3 regions of the Rhodoferax sp. LS1R11 genome follow, and region 1 is predicted to be linked to each of the others. Evidence: predicted binding sites of a transcription regulator. Region 1 holds the regulator's gene; each other region holds the start of a gene.
The links. Region 1 encodes LexA, which represses DNA repair genes until DNA is damaged. Its sites were predicted from a motif close to ACTGTATNNNNATACAGT; they were not measured.
Positions count from the first base shown of each region.

Region 2: AC097N_RS01770 (DNA topoisomerase IV subunit B) is a predicted target of LexA. The motif match lies at 1,848-1,865, and genes of this name have one in related genera.
Region 3: imuA (translesion DNA synthesis-associated protein ImuA) is a predicted target of LexA. The motif match lies at 1,582-1,599, and genes of this name have one in related genera.

Region 1 covers NZ_JBWMAW010000004.1:70,205-75,536, forward strand. The annotation lists gene kdsB (3-deoxy-manno-octulosonate cytidylyltransferase) at 1-414, shown strand, start outside; gene adk (adenylate kinase) at 540-1,196, shown strand; gene AC097N_RS06965 (asparaginase) at 1,216-2,214, opposite strand; gene lexA (transcriptional repressor LexA) at 2,325-2,999, shown strand; gene AC097N_RS06975 (hypothetical protein) at 3,021-3,329, shown strand; gene AC097N_RS06980 (D-2-hydroxyacid dehydrogenase family protein) at 3,417-4,424, shown strand; gene AC097N_RS06985 (hypothetical protein) at 4,493-5,332, opposite strand, start outside.
Region 2 covers NZ_JBWMAW010000001.1:363,738-369,069, forward strand. The annotation lists gene AC097N_RS01755 (class I SAM-dependent methyltransferase) at 1-429, opposite strand, end outside; gene AC097N_RS01760 (hypothetical protein) at 436-561, opposite strand; gene AC097N_RS01765 (MFS transporter) at 566-1,759, opposite strand; gene AC097N_RS01770 (DNA topoisomerase IV subunit B) at 1,898-3,868, shown strand; gene AC097N_RS01775 (lytic transglycosylase domain-containing protein) at 3,910-4,566, shown strand; gene parC (DNA topoisomerase IV subunit A) at 4,582-5,332, shown strand, end outside.
Region 3 covers NZ_JBWMAW010000009.1:147,940-153,271, reverse strand. The annotation lists gene AC097N_RS12655 (2-hydroxymuconic semialdehyde dehydrogenase) at 1-1,393, opposite strand, end outside; gene imuA (translesion DNA synthesis-associated protein ImuA) at 1,618-2,364, shown strand; gene AC097N_RS12645 (Y-family DNA polymerase) at 2,333-3,724, shown strand; gene AC097N_RS12640 (hypothetical protein) at 3,737-4,039, opposite strand; gene AC097N_RS12635 (alpha/beta fold hydrolase) at 4,046-5,017, opposite strand; gene AC097N_RS12630 (error-prone DNA polymerase) at 5,238-5,332, shown strand, end outside.

The DNA of each region.
Region 1 (5,332 bases):
GTAGCGCAGTTGCTCTCCGATCGGCCCGAAGCCAGCATGAGCACGGCCGCGCATGCCATCGATCAACTGGCTGACTTTCTCAACCCCAATGTGGTCAAAGTGGTGACGGATGCCCGGGGATTGGCCCTGTACTTCAGCCGGGCCCCCATTCCACACTGGCGCGATCAGCCGGGCCCCGCCCTGCCCAGTCCGGCGCCCTTGCGCCACATTGGCATCTACGGTTACCGGGTTGGCTTTTTGCGGCAATTCCCCAAGCTGGCCCAGGCCCCCCTAGAAATCACGGAAGCGCTGGAGCAACTGCGTGCCATGTGGCATGGCCACCGCATCGCAGTTCATGTCGCAGCCCACGCGCCAGGACCGGGCGTTGACACGCCCGAAGACCTGGAGCGGGTACGGCGTTTATTCAGTTCCTGAACGGCCGGTCATGTAAGGCAGGCACAAGCTGACGCGTGCTATTCTCGAAGGAAACGAAGCAGGTCGATTGGCCCGAACAAAGCTACGACCCTGCTGCCTGATTTTCAATAAATCCAAGGACATTCATGAGACTCATTCTTCTGGGCGCGCCCGGCGCTGGCAAAGGCACACAAGCCACTTTCATCTGCCAGAAATACGGCATTCCACAGATCTCCACAGGCGACATGCTGCGCGCTGCGGTCAAAGCGGGCACACCCCTGGGTATTGAGGCCAAAAAAGTCATGGACGCAGGCGCCTTGGTCAGCGACGACCTGATCATCAACCTGGTGAAAGAACGCATTGCACAGCCTGACTGCGCAGCGGGTTTCCTGTTTGATGGCTTCCCACGCACCATTCCCCAGGCTGACGCCATGAAGGCGGCCGGCGTCAAGCTCGACTTCGTACTTGAAATCGATGTGCCGTTTGACGCCATCGTTGAGCGCATGAGCGGACGCCGATCACACGCTCCGTCAGGTCGCACTTACCACGTCAAGTTCAACCCACCCAAAGTGGCTGGTGTGGACGATGTCACGGGTGAGGCGTTAATCCAGCGCGAAGACGACAAGGAAGAAACTGTGAAGAAACGTCTGGACGTCTACAGCGCCCAGACGCGTCCTCTGGTGGACTACTACTCCGGATGGGCCAAAACAGACCCAACCCATGCTCCTCAATACCGCGCCATCAGTGGCACCGGCAGCGTGGAAGAAATCAAGGCCCGCGCCTTCGAGGCATTGGCAAACTGACCTCGATTGCTGGCGTCCATCAGGTCGCCAGCAGTTCCAGCATCAGGGCGACCCGGGCCTTGACCGGAGACAGCCCTTGGGAATCAACGATGGCATGTCCCGGCGCTGGCAACACACGACCGTTTGCACAACGACTGGCACGCACCACCTTGACCCCCACCGCCTGAGCCCTGATCAGCGCCGCTTCAAGATCCTGATGGATGGTGCCGTTGCCGGTGGCGGCCACCACCAGCCCCCGCAAGGGTGTCCAGCCATCCGACTGGGCGCCTGGGCGCAACAAGGCGTCCACAATGGCGCCGCTGGCCCCTGCGAAATTCATCACAATCTCAACACGCGGCAACCCTGCAGGCGCTATCTTTTCAATAGCTACTTCCGCACTATTGACGTGGGCTACAGGCCAATTTCGTGAAAGTCGAGCACACCCCTCCTCCACAAACCCCAGCGGCCCCATGTCGCCTGAGTTGAAGGCATCCACCCGGTAGGTGTGGACTTTTTGCACATCCACTGCGCCATGAATGGTGCCGGCACACACCACCAGCACCCCGTGTGCCCCAGGCGTCACCGCCACCGCCACCGCATCCATCATGTTCTGGGGACCGTCAGGCGCCAAACTGGAGGCTGGCCGCATGGCGCAGGTCAACACCACTGGCTTGCGCGCCAGCAATGACGGCGCCAAGACTGCGTGCAGGAAAAAGGCCGTCTCCTCCAGCGTGTCTGTGCCGTGAGTGATCACCACCCCTCTCACGTCCGCCTGCGCCAAATGGTGGTTCACCCGCAACGCCAGTTGCTGCCACACCGCAAAACTCATGTCCTTGCTGTCAATTTGCGCCACCTGCTCGGCCAGCAAGGTGCGGCCGGCCAGCACCCCCGACAGCCCCGGAACGCCATCGAGCAAGACCTGCACGCCCACCTGTGCCGCCGTGTAACCCACGTTGTCGGCGGCCTGGGCAGCGGTGCCGGCAATCGTGCCGCCTGTGCCCAAAACCACCAGCCGCTCTGAACTATTTGTTGGACTCACTTGCATACTTTCAAAAACTGGTTAAAAATACAGCTACTGGATATCAAGACAGTGTGTATGAACCCACAGTTGTTATCACAGTCTGACCCACCTACCTCCAAGGAGTCGCCATGCTTGAAAGCCCGAAACTCACCGCCCGCCAACAGCAAATTCTGGAACTCATCCAGAGTGCCATCTCCCGCACTGGCGCACCGCCTACCCGGGCTGAAATTGCCACCGAGCTGGGCTTCAAGTCGGCCAATGCCGCGGAAGAACACCTGCAGGCACTCGCACGCAAAGGCGTCATTGAACTGGTCAGCGGCACCTCACGCGGCATTCGCCTCAAAAGTGACACCCTGCGATCTATCAATGAATCGCGCAGCAAGCAGTACTCCCTCACGCTGCCCGGCATGGCGCAACTGATGTTGCCACTGATTGGGAGGGTAGCCGCGGGCTCTCCTATTCTCGCGCAAGAGCATATCGACCAGACCTACTACCTGGAAAACAGCCTCTTTCAGCATCGGCCGGACTACCTGCTGAAAGTGCGGGGCATGTCCATGCGCGACGCCGGCATCATGGACGGCGACCTGCTCGCCGTGCAGTCCACCCGAGACGCCAAGAATGGGCAGATTGTGGTCGCCCGCCTGGGGGATGAAGTCACCGTCAAACGCTTTCGGCGCAACAAGGATGTGATTGAGTTGCACCCTGAAAACCCGGACTACCAAACCATCGTGGTAGAGCCCGGTGAGCCATTTGAAATTGAAGGTCTGGCCGTTGGTTTGATTCGTAACACCATGCTGATGTAAACATCCACAGAAAGGTTCCAAATGAGCACTGCCCTGTCTGCTGTTCCCGGAGTTTTTGCCCCTTTGCATGGCCTGTGGCGCTGGCTGATGCCGATTCCAACCCGTGAAAGAATCGCCCCTGTCAATGTTGCACTTCGTCTCAATGAGTTCACGCCACCCGAGACCGCCAAAACGGGCAGTCCCTCGTTGCGTCGCCCACTCCGAGTGGTCCGCATTCTGGAAGCCGACCAGGCACCAGCCCATGTAGGGCGCATGCTGATTTCTGGCCGAATGGCCGATGTTTGTGCCGAGCTCGACCGCCTTGCAGCGCGTGAAGCAGCACTTCACTGAAACCAGACACAAATAGCGCTTGGTAACCAGAGGTAAGTTAGAGGTCGCGCCCAAATCACCCAGATTGCCGAGGCACAATATCACTCTATGAATATTGTGATTCTTGATGATTACCAGGACGCCGTTAGAAAGCTCGACTGCGCGGTGAGATTGGAAGCCTACCAGGCCAAGGTTTACACCAACACGGTTAAGGGTTTGGGTCAGTTATCTGTTCGGCTCAAGGATGCCGATGTGATTGTGTTGAACCGCGAGCGGACTCACATGACACGTCAGTTGGTGGAAAAACTCCCCAAACTCAAACTGATTGTGCAAACCGGCCGCGTAGGCCCGCACGTCGACATCACCGCCTGCACCGAGCGTGGTATTGCGGTGGCAGAAGGCTCTGGGTCACCCGTAGCCCCTGCCGAACTCACTTGGGCACTCATCATGGCCGCCATGCGTCGGCTGCCACACTACATCAGCAACCTGAAGCATGGCGTGTGGCAACAGTCCGGTTTGAAGTCGGGTTCCATGCCACCAAACTTTGGTGTCGGCATGGTCCTCAACGGCAAGACACTAGGGATCTGGGGTTACGGCAAGATAGGGCAACTCGTCGCCGGCTATGGCAAGGCGTTCGGCATGAAAGTGCTGGTCTGGGGGCGAGAAGCATCCCGAGAAAAAGCGGTGATGGATGGCTTTGAAGCAGCAACCACCCGGGATGAATTTTTTGAGCAATGCGATGTGCTCTCGCTTCATCTGCGCCTGACCGACAACACCCAGGCCATTGTCCGTCTGGACGATCTGGCCCGAATGAAACCAACGGCCCTGCTGGTCAACACCTCTCGCGCTGAACTGATCGAACCCGACGCCTTGATTGGCGCCCTCAACCGGGGCCGGCCTGGCATGGCGGCGGTGGATGTTTTTGAAACCGAGCCCATTTTGCAGGGACACGCCCTGCTGCGGCTGGAGAACTGCATCTGCACACCCCACATCGGCTATGTAGAGCAAGACAGTTACGAGCTGTATTTTGGCGCCGCCTTTGACAACGTCATCAACTTCATCAAAGGCACGCCGACGAATATCGTCAATCCAGGCGCCCTGCAAGTACGCCGTTGAGCCAACGCGGGACTATTTGGACGAACGCGCTGCCAGCATAACTTTTAAAACGGCGGATCAAAAATCTCTCAGGCATCCAGTGCGTTGAGTTCAGCGTTCATCCCCGCAAACTCAGCTGCATGGATACTGAACAGCCTGCTGAAATGCAGGCGCAGGTTTTGGAAATCGTCTTTTCTGTTCATCATGTGCAACAGTTTTAACAGGTCCATGTACACCATCGGTGACGACTCGCCACCACCATGAATACAACGCTCGAGTACCTCAACAGCCTTGTCATACTGCGCCAGTGCGACAAAGAAATCGGCCTGTTGGCGGGTGTCGAACAGTTCCTGGGTATTGGAGGTCAGCGTGGAGCCAGCGATGCTGTGCCCAAAGTCACGACCCCGCTCCGATATAGGAAAATCCAACGCCGCAACCTGCTGGCCTGGCATGACCGCCGGGATCGTAGGCGGTTGCAAGGGGCTATCAATTGAGGCCAGCAGCGAATTCAACTCCAGGTCGACTTCGGCAGACGCGCGCACCGCCCCCTTCACGCCCGGAAGCCCTGGCACATAGGTCATATCAAATCTTTCGAGGCTGGCATTCGTTGGTGCCTGAAACTCTTCGGCCATTTGCGATTCGCGCCACCAGTCCTGCGACTGCGCCAGTTGACGACGTTGTCGGAGCCACAGGTAAACCACACCGCCAAGTGTGAACAACAACAAGCCAAGAAGACCGTACACCAATGACGAGGAATACCGCTGCGACTCCACTTGTTGCAGCTGGTTGATCAAATCCGTCTGACTCGCCTGATTTTTGGCAGCCAGGGCACGCAAGGTGAGCAGGTTTTCCTCCAACCCCTGAGTTCTGGCTGAATCACGCAGCACGTCCTGGGCAGACCGGTTCAATGCCAGCCACCAGGCAGTCGC
Region 2 (5,332 bases), on a different contig from region 1:
GAAATCGGGCCTGGAGGGTTTGCCTAAGGCTTCATTACCGATGGCAAAGGTCTCATAGATCAGAACGCCGTCCGGTGCCAGACTCTCCAGAATCTTGGGGAACAGCGGCCGCCACAGGTAGTTGGTGACAACGATCGCATCAAATGTGCGCGTCTGCATGCCTGTCGTTAATGGCCAGGGGGCATTTTCAATGTCTGCCAGCACGGCTTCGCCATACGCAGCAGCCGCCTGTACGGCATCGGGCGAGCGGTCTACACCGGTGACGGCATGCCCTCTTTCGGCGAACCATTTCATGTGGCGTCCTCCGCCACAGGCCAGGTCCAGGACTGAACCCTGGGATACCACGAGATGAGACCAGCGCTGGACCCATGCGGAAGCCGTGCCCAACCCATGCAACTCTGTGGAAATTGACGTATTCACGCTATTCATCGCTTTTCAGAAGCAGGCCCAGACCTGGTTGGCCAGTGTGACCAGGAAATCAGGGCGGGTATAGAGATAAAAAACGGCCAGCAGGACGCAACCAGCGCCCGCATACAAAAAACGCTGGTGAACCTTGTTCATGGGGTCAGGCTCCCGCTGTGACCGCGTTGCGGATGATGGATTTTTCCTTGATCGGCAGGTTGACCAGCGCTGCGAGCACGCCCAGCGCAATGGCGATGTACCACACGATGTCATAACTGCCCGTGCGGTCATACAGGTAGCCGCCCAGCCACACGCCAAGGAATGAGCCGATTTGATGGCTGAAAAACACAAAGCCGCTGAGCATCGAGAGGTGTGCCACCCCAAAAATTTGTGCCACCGCGGCATTCGTGACGGGCACTGTAGACAGCCACAACAAGCCCATGGCTGCGGAGAATGCGTACACGCTGAGGGGCGACAGGGGCACGATCAGAAACAATGAGATCACCGCTGCCCTGGCCAGGTAGATAAAAGCCAGAATATTTTTCTTCGGCAGCCTTTGCCCCAGCACACCCGCGGCATAGGTGCCAAATACGTTGAACAAGCCGATCAGCGCGAGTGCGTAGCTCGCCACTTGGGGCGATAGGCCCTTGTCTTTCAAATAGCTGGGCATGTGCACGCCAATGAAAACGACCTGAAAGCCACAAACAAAATAGCCGGCCATCAACAATTGAAAACTGGGGTACTTGAAGGCCTCCGTCAAGGCTTGAAGAATGGTTTGATCTCGGCGCAGTGGCGCGCCGCCAGAAAACCCGGGCTCCCGCAGTCCCCAGGCCAGTGGCACGATCAGCAACGAGGCGAAGCCCAGGATGACCAGGGCTTGCTGCCATCCGAAACTGCTGATCAGAAAACCTTCGGTTGGCACCATCAGAAACTGGCCAAACGAGCCTGCGGCCGCGGCGATGCCCATGGCCCAGGAGCGTTTGTCGGCGGCGATGTTGCGGCCAATCACCCCGTATACGACAGCGTAGGTAGTGCCCGCTTGCGCGAGGCCAATCAGCACGCCAGCAGACAGGGTGAACAAGCTCGGTGTGTTGGCGTGTGCCATGCCCGCCAAGCCCAGGGCATACAGCAGGGCTCCCAAAACGATTACCTTGAAAGCACCAAAACGGTCCGCGGCCATGCCGGCAAAGATGCCGGAAATGCCCCACGCGAGGTTTTGAATGGCGATGGCAAAGGCAAACGTTTCTCGCGTCCAGCCCTGGCTCTGGGTGATCGGCTGGAGCCACAGGCCAAAGCTGTGGCGGATACCCATGGAGAGCGTCACGATGGCGGCACCACACACAAGGACTCGTGTCATGGAAAGGGTTTTATTGGAATTCGGCATCCGATAAATGTAGCGAATCCGCGGCTATCTCATGGTGAGCGCATGACTTGCCACTTTTTTGGCTGTGCTTTCATACAGTTGTTTTCGGAGTCCAGACTACAATTCGCCGCTATGGCAGTCAAACCAACACCCGAATATTCAGAAGGTTCCATCCGTGTGCTCAAGGGCCTGGAGCCCGTCAAGCAGCGCCCGGGCATGTACACCCGCACCGACAACCCGCTTCATGTGATCCAGGAAGTGCTGGACAACGCCGCGGATGAGGCCTTGGCGGGGCATGGCAAAAAAATCAAGGTATTGCTTCACATCGATGGTTCGATCAGCATTGAAGACGATGGCCGGGGCATTCCATTTGGCCTTCATCCGGAAGAGAAGGCCCCCGTGATTGAACTGGTGTTCACCCAGCTTCATGCCGGTGGCAAGTTCGACAAGGGCAAGGGGGGCGCTTACAGCTTTTCAGGCGGCCTGCATGGTGTGGGCGTCAGCGTGACCAATGCCTTGGCCACCCGGCTGGAGGCTACCACCTACCGTGAAGGCATGGTGGCCAGCCTGACCTTTGCCGGTGGTGACGTCATCGAGCCACTGCAAGTGCGAAAGGCGGGGGATGGCGACCGCAAGTCAGGAACGACGGTACGCGTTTGGCCCGATGGCAAATACTTTGAAACCCTGGCTTTGCCCATGGGGCAATTGACTCATCTGCTGCGAAGCAAGGCGGTGTTGATGCCGGGTGTCACCGTGACCCTGGTGAACGAAAAAACAAAAGAAACCCAGGTCTGGATTTACAAGGGGGGCCTGCGTGACTACCTGGCGCAAACGCTGAATGGTGAGTTGGTCATTCCCATGTTTGAGGGGGAAGGTTTTGCCGATGCCCAAAGCGACAGCTTTGCCGAAGGCGAGGGCGCCTCCTGGTGCGTGGCCTTCACCGAAGACGGCCAACCGGTGCGTGAAAGCTATGTCAACCTGATTCCCACCAGCGCAGGCGGCACCCACGAAAGCGGCTTGCGTGATGGTCTGTTTACCGCCGTCAAGAGCTTCATTGAGCTGCATTCCCTGTTGCCCAAAGGCGTCAAGCTCCTGCCTGAAGATGTCTTTGCCCGGGCGAATTATGTGTTGTCTGCCAAGGTGCTGGACCCCCAGTTCCAGGGGCAGATCAAGGAGCGGCTCAACTCGCGTGACGCGGTACGGCTGGTGTCCGGCTTTGTGCGGCCGAACCTGGAACTCTGGTTGAACCAGCATGTGGAATACGGGAAAAAATTGGCTGAACTGGCCATCAAAGCGGCCCAAACCCGTCAAAAAGCCGGTCAGAAAGTTGAAAAACGCAAGGGCTCCGGCGTTGCCGTGTTGCCGGGCAAGCTGACCGATTGCGAAAGCCGTGATCTGGCGCACAACGAAGTGTTTCTGGTCGAAGGCGACTCGGCAGGCGGCAGCGCCAAGATGGGGCGAGACAAGGAAAGCCAGGCCGTTTTACCCCTGCGTGGCAAGGTCCTCAATACGTGGGAGGTCGAGCGCGACCGCCTGTTTGCCAACACTGAAATTCACGACATTTCGGTAGCCATTGGCGTTGATCCGCATGGTCCCAATGACTCGCCTGATATGAGTGGATTGCGTTACGGCAAGGTGTGCATCCTGTCAGACGCGGACGTGGACGGCTCACATATTCAGGTGCTGCTGCTCACACTTTTCTTCAGGCACTTTCCCAAGCTGATTGAAGCGGGTCATGTCTATGTGGCGCGTCCGCCCCTGTTCCGGGTCGATGCCCCGGCACGGGGCAAGAAGCCCGCGTCCAAAGCCTACGCGCTGGACGAAGGCGAATTGACCGCCATTTTGGACAAGCTGCGTAAAGAAGGTGTGCGCGAGGCGGCCTGGAGCATCAGCCGGTTCAAGGGACTGGGCGAGATGAATGCGGTGCAGTTGTGGGAAACCACCCTGAATCCCGATACCCGCCGCTTGTTGCCTGTCCAGCTCGGCAATGTCGATTTTTCTCATACCGAAGCACTGATCACCAAATTGATGGGCAAAGGGGAGGCCGCGGCCCGACGTGAGCTCATGGAGTTGCATGGCGACACGGTGGAGATTGACATTTGATGGTGGCCATGATGTCAGTATGGCTTGCGGTATTTTGTAAAATGTGCCTAAAGTCCTCGCCGATGCTGGGCTTGTTGCTATTATTTTTGCAGCAAAACGCCTTCGCGGATGTGCTGGAGCCCGAGTTCTCCGCATATCCCGGTTACCAGACCGCCAAGCATCACCTGCAGGCGGCTGCCCATGAGTTCAATATTGAATATGAGTTGCTGCACGCCGTCATTGCGAAAGAGTCCCGTTTTGATGCTTCAGCCGTTTCGCCCGGTGGGGCCGTTGGTTTGATGCAAATCATGCCCGCCACGGCCGCCAATTTTGGCGTGCGAGGGGACAAGACCACCTCCATCCGCAAAAAGCTGTCTGATCCGGGGACCAATGTCAACACGGGTAGCCGCTACCTGCGCTACCTGATGAATCTGTTTCCCGGTCAGCTTGAACTGGCTGTCGCGGCCTACAACGCCGGCGAAGGCACCGTCAGGCGGGCCGGCAACAAAATTCCGAACATCAAAACGACGCAGCAATACGTCAAAAGTGTTCTGCAGACGTATGCACAACTCAAGTCTCGCCTGCTATCAACTGACCTAACTGATGCGCCCGCGATGGCTGCCCAAGAGTTGCCAGACGGCGCCCGTGAGCGCGACAACGTGATTTCAACGGGGGCATCCATGGATATTCCATTGCCCTCAGCCAAACTTCCAGATTGAGACAGACCCGTTTCCATGAGCGACCAACCGATACTCGACTTTTCCCCCAGCACGCCACCTGAAGACGGCGGCGACTCTCCCAGCCTCGCGTCCTATGCGCAACGTGCCTACCTGGAGTACGCCCTCAGCGTGGTCAAAGGCCGTGCCTTGCCTGACGTCTGCGACGGTCAGAAGCCGGTGCAGCGACGCATTTTGTATTCCATGTCCCGCATGGGCCTGGGGTTCGGCGGGGCCAACGGCAACACCGGGGCCAAGCCGGTCAAATGCGCCCGCGTGGTGGGTGATGTGCTGGGCCGGTTTCATCCGCACGGTGACTCCTCGGTGTACGACGCCGCGGTGCGCATGGCGCAGGACTTTTCCTTGCGTTATCCGCTGATCGACGGTCAGGGCAACTTTGGCTCGCGCGACGGCGATGGCGCCGCCGCCATGCGTTATACCGAGGCGCGGTTGGCCAAGATCACCAGCTTGCTGCTGGATGAAATTGACGAAGGCACGGTTGATTTTTCGCCCAACTACGATGGCTCCACCGAAGAGCCGCGCCAGTTACCAGCCCGCTTGCCGTTTGCCTTGCTCAATGGGGCCAGCGGCATCGCCGTCGGGCTGGCGACTGAAATCCCCAGCCACAATTTGCGTGAAATAGCGGATGCCTGCGTGGCGCTGATCAAGAACCCGAAGCTCACGCATGAAGAACTGCTCGCCCTGATTCCGGGGCCAGACTATCCGGGCGGCGGCCAGATCACCAGCACGGCCGGTGACATTGCCGAGG
Region 3 (5,332 bases), on a different contig from region 1:
CAATGCCGGACTGCTTGGAGCCGCCAAAGGGGGTGCGCAGGTCGCGCAGGAACCAGCTGTTCACCCAGGTAATGCCCACGTCGACGGCATGGGCCACGCGGTGGGCGCGTCCGAGGTCATTGGTCCAGATGGTGGTGGACAAGCCGTATCGGTTGGCGTTTGCCAGGCTGACGACTTCCGTTTCGGTATCGAAGGGGCGGATGTGGCAGCAGGGGCCGAAAATCTCTTCCTGCACCACCGATGCGCTCTCTGGCAGGTCGGTCCAAATGGTGGGTTGCACCCAGAAGCCGCTTTGCAGCGCGGTAGGCATATCGGGTACACCACCGCCAGTTACCAGGGTGGCCCCTTCGGCGATGGCCTTGGCGTAGTAAGACAGCACCTTTTGCCTGTGCTCTTGGCTGATGAGTGGGCCGTAGTTGGCACCTGGGTCGTTGGGACGTCCGTATTGGACCGTTTCGCATTTCTTTTTGAGGGCCGCGACAAACGGCTCAAAAATGGAGCGCTCCACATAGACGCGTTCGGTGCCCAGACAAACCTGGCCGGTGTTCATGAAGGAGGAGCGGAAGATTCCTTCGACTGCATCATCAAAGTTGCAGTCCGAGAAGACGATTCCGGCATTTTTTCCGCCTAATTCAAAAGACACATCACGGATGCCATTGGCCGCCGCTTTCATGATGGCCGTGCCGGTGCGCGTCTCACCTGTGAAGGTGATGGCGTCGACGCCTTCATGTTGGGTGATGAATTCACCGGCTGCATTCGGTCCGAATCCGTGCACGACGTTGTACACACCGGGCGGGATGCCAACTGAATTCATGACTTCACCGAGCAAGGTCGCGGTTCGGGGGGTCTCTTCCGAGGGCTTCACGATGACGGTGTTGCCGCAGGCCAGCGCCGGGCCCACTTTCCAGGTCATGAGCAGAAAAGGTGCATTCCAGGGACTGATGACACCGATCACGCCTTTGGGTTTGCGCACGGCGTAGTTCAATGCGCCCCGTCCGTCCGGCGTATCCATCTGGAAGGACTCGGTGGGCACGTTCTTGACAATGTCGGCAAATACCTTGAAATTGGCCGCACCGCGTGGCACAAAAGCGTGGGCAATGACATGGTGGGGTTGGCCGGTATCGGCTTCCTCGGCCGCCACAAACTCATCAAAGCGCTGGGTGATGCCGTCGGCCACGGCATGCAGCATGGCCACACGCTTCTCAACGCTCATGCGGCCCCATTCACCCTGGAGTGCACCCCGCGCAGCGATGACGGCGGCATCGACCTCAGACAGTCCGCCCTCGGCAACCGTGCCCAGCAAGCTGTTGTCCAGTGGAGAGCGTTTTTCGAACGTTTTACCGCTGGTGGATGGGACAAACTGACCGTTGATGAAATGAAGTATCTCCTGCATAGCTTGCTCTCTTGGTTTGAATAGGTAGTTTTTTCAATGCGCCACGGTAGTTTAGGAATCGCTGCTTGTGCGGTCCAATACCTTCGGTTGGTATCACTCATACCACGATGGTATGAATCACTCGGCGTACAAGCGCGGGAATGTCCGCTGCGCAAATAGACAAGACGCCAACCCGCCTGAATCGCTATACTGTGTATTTGTACAGTAAAAATCAGTGATTTCTCATGGCTGCCCGCCCCTTGCTCCATCCCGCTGCCGACTTTGGTGACGCCGTCTGGCGCGCCGATGAGCTGGGCAGCGCCATGGGGACGACGGTGGCCACGGGCCACCCCGCGCTGGACGCGCAGTTGCCGGGTGGTGGCTGGCCGGTGGGCGGCATCAGTGAAATTTTGCAACTGCACAGTGGCCTGCAGGAGTGGCGCCTGCTCTTGCCCGCCTTGCGCCAGGTACAACGCGGGCCGGTGCTGCTGGTGGGCGCGCCCCATGTGCCGTTTGGCCCGGGCTTGGGCGGGCAGGGTTTTGATGCCCAACGCCTGCTGTGGGTCAAGGCGTCTTTGGCCAACGAGCGCCTGTGGGCGGCCGAGCAGGCCCTGCGCTGTGCCGATGTGGCCGCCGTGCTGGCCTGGCTGCCGCAGGCGCGGCTCGACCAACTGCGCCGCCTCCAAATTGCCGCGGCGGCGCACAACAAATTGTTGTTCGTGATGCGGCCCGCGCAGGCGCAAGGGGAGTCGTCGCCCGCCGTGCTGCGCCTCCTGATCTCGGGTTCGGCAGGGGCTGACAGCACGCTCGATGCCTTGCAGGTGCAGGTGCTCAAGCGGCGCGGCCCGCCGCTGGCGCACGTCCTGCAGTTGCCAGCCCGCCCGGCACGGCTGGCCACCTTGCTGGCCTTGAGTGCGGAGCAGGGCGCGTCTGCGCAAGGCGTTCAACCAGGAGGGCGTGATGCACTGGATTGCCTTGCAGCCGCAGCCTGAAGAGGCCGACGCCGCCTTGACCGCCCCCCAGCTCGCCGACCCCCTGGGGGCGCTGGGCTGGTGGGCCTTGCAGTTCACCCCCAAGGTGGCGCGGCTCGAAGACGCCTTGCTCATGGAAGTGTCGGCCAGCGAGCGCCTGCTGGGCGGGCGCCAAGCGATGCTGCGCCATATATTTACATCAAACAAGCCGGTAGCCTCCGTCCACTGTGCGCAGGCAGCTACATCTTTGATAGCGCTTGCCCGCCTGCAACTGACCAAGTCTGTGCCGCGCAAGCCGAATGAATTGCCGCTGTCCACGTTGGCCGCCGCCCGCGCGCACCTGCCCACGCTGGCGCGCATGGGCTGCACTTGCTGGGGCCAGTTGCGCGCGCTGCCGCGTGGCGGCGTGGCACGGCGTTTTGGTGCGCCCCTGCTGGATGCGTTGGACCGCGCCTACGGCGACAAGCCCGAGTTGTACCCCTGGCTGGAACTGCCCGACGTCTTTTTTGCCAAGCTCGAACTGGCCGCGCGTGTCGACAACGCCCCGGCCCTGATGTTTGGGGCGCGCCGCCTGCTGGCGCAACTGCACGTGTGGCTGCAGGCCCGCCAGCGCGGCATTCTGGCGCTGGAGCTGGGCTGGAAGATGGATGTGCGCCGCCAAGACGCCGCCCAGGGCCACCTGGTGCTGCGCACCGCCGAGCCCACGTTGGACATGAGCCATTTGCAGCGCCTGCTGGCCGAGCATCTGGCGCGTGTCACGCTGCACGCACCGGCCTTGTACCTGCACCTGCGCTCGCTGGAAACCGCCGCCCTGTCCGGCGCCACGGCCAGCCTGCTGCCTGACGACGTGCGCCAGGGCGACAGCCTGCACCATTTGCTGGAGCGACTGAGTGCCCGGCTGGGCGCCGACCACGTGCTGCACGCCGTGCCCTGCGCCGACCACCGCCCCGAGCGCATGCAGGTGTGGCAGCCCGCATCAAGAACGGCATCTTCCACTTCATTTGAACGTGCTATTAATTCAATAGCTACTCCCGCACGTCCTGCCTTGGCTAGAGGCCTAAAAGGCATAAAAAAACAAGAAAAGACCGATGTCCTGTACCCCACCTGGCTGCTGCCGCAAGCCCTGAAGCTGCCGGTGCGCCAGCACGTGCCGCAGTGTGAGGGACCCCTCACCCTGCTGGCCGGCCCGCAGCGGCTGGAGGCCGGGTGGTGGGGTGTGGCCCAGGACGATGGCGAGTGCGCCCTGCGCGACTACTTTCTGGCGCGCAGCGAGCAGATGGGGCTGCTGTGGATTTATCGCGAACGGCTAGGCGGGCAGGGTGGAGCGCAACGCCTGGCGGGCGCGCGGTCGGACTGGTATTTGCATGGGGTGTTTGCGTAGGGCGTTTGTCTGTCATACCAAGGCCAGCACCACTGACCCTATCGCGGTGACTGCGCCCAACGCCAGCACCCAGGATCGAATTCGCGTGGGCAGAACGATGGACAGCATGATCATCGCGAACCCGAAAAAAAAGACGCCGTTCCAGATGGCGGGCCAACCCTCCGAGATCACGATACTGCCTTGGCGTGTCTTGCCGACAGACCGCTCCTGCAGGATGATGAAGACGCCGAATGCAGCTACTGCAAAGGAGAGGCAGCCAATCAAAATCACTTCGCTCAGACGCGGTTTCCTGGGTTCTTGTTTGGTCGGTTTCATGGTGCGTCAGCGTTTGGCTGAGGTGAGGATCAATTTAACCAATTCTGACTGTACTTCGTCGTCGTGTCCGACCAAAACGTGGCCGCCGGTGTTGTACCCGATGAACCGGGCGCCTTGGATCTGGCTGGCGGTGTACTGCGCACCGTCGAACGTGCCATAACCGTCATCACGTGCGCTGATGATGAGAGTGGGGGCGCGAATCAGCTCCAGGGAGTAGCGAGTGCTGACGTTGGCCAGTTGTGAGTCAGCCTCCAGACCCAAGGCCCGAACTGACACAGGCAGGATGTTGTCGGCCATCGCATAAACCCGCGCGCGTTCTTGTGGGCTGGCGACCTTCACCTGATCGGGGGGCGTAGCCTGAACGATGCGGAGGATCTGGTCGCGCGCCACCTCAAGGCCCGCCCAAAACAGGAAGTCAGAGCTGATCAGCCGCATCAATACTTTCCCGACCCAGGGCGACAGCGGTGAGGCCACCTCGGCCTGTGTGCTGGGCTTATAGGCAATGGGCACGATTAACGCGAGTGCGCTGACACGGTCCGCATGGCGGATGGCCATTTGCATCGCCGACAAGGCGCCCGCCGAGCCGCCAATGACTCCCGCCTTCTGAATGCCCAGCGCGTCAAGCAGGCACGCGTGCGCATCTGCCTGGGCCGCAGCTGATGTCTCCGTTGGCATCGGCGTGCCCAGATAACCGAAGCGGGACATGGCGATGACCCGTATGCCGTGGCGCACCAGAGGAGCCGCGAAGGCCATGCCCTGGTCGTGCCCGCCGCCGCTGCCGTGAACCATGAGCACGGGTGTGCCGGCGCCCGCCTCTTGATACTCAATGGGGCCGCAGCGGGTTTGGGCCACCACCGCGCCCTGGGCGGCACGGACCTTCGCTTGCGCGATGTCACGGGTGAATTGCCACCAGACCAACCCGGCCGCGATCAAGGCGGCGACGGCGATGCTGATGGTGAGGGGGGTGGTTTTTTTCATCAGAGTTGAGGATTTGTCTGTGGGTGGTTCTGGTGTCAAGTCATCTTATGAAGCCGACCCCGTGCGCTGTTGACCCAACGCAACACAAGTCGCCAGATGGCAAATGCTGGAACCTCACCCCATGGTTGGGATGATTTCTTTATACTGTACGAATAAACAGTTATTTGTCAAAACCAGTGATCCGAAGCTTCATTGCCGAGGTCAGTGGTGACCGAACCTCATGGAGCCCTTAGCCCTTTTCGCCCCTTTGCCCGACTACGCCGAACTGCATTGCCTCAGCAACTTCAGCTTCCAGCGCGGCGCCTCGCACCCGGA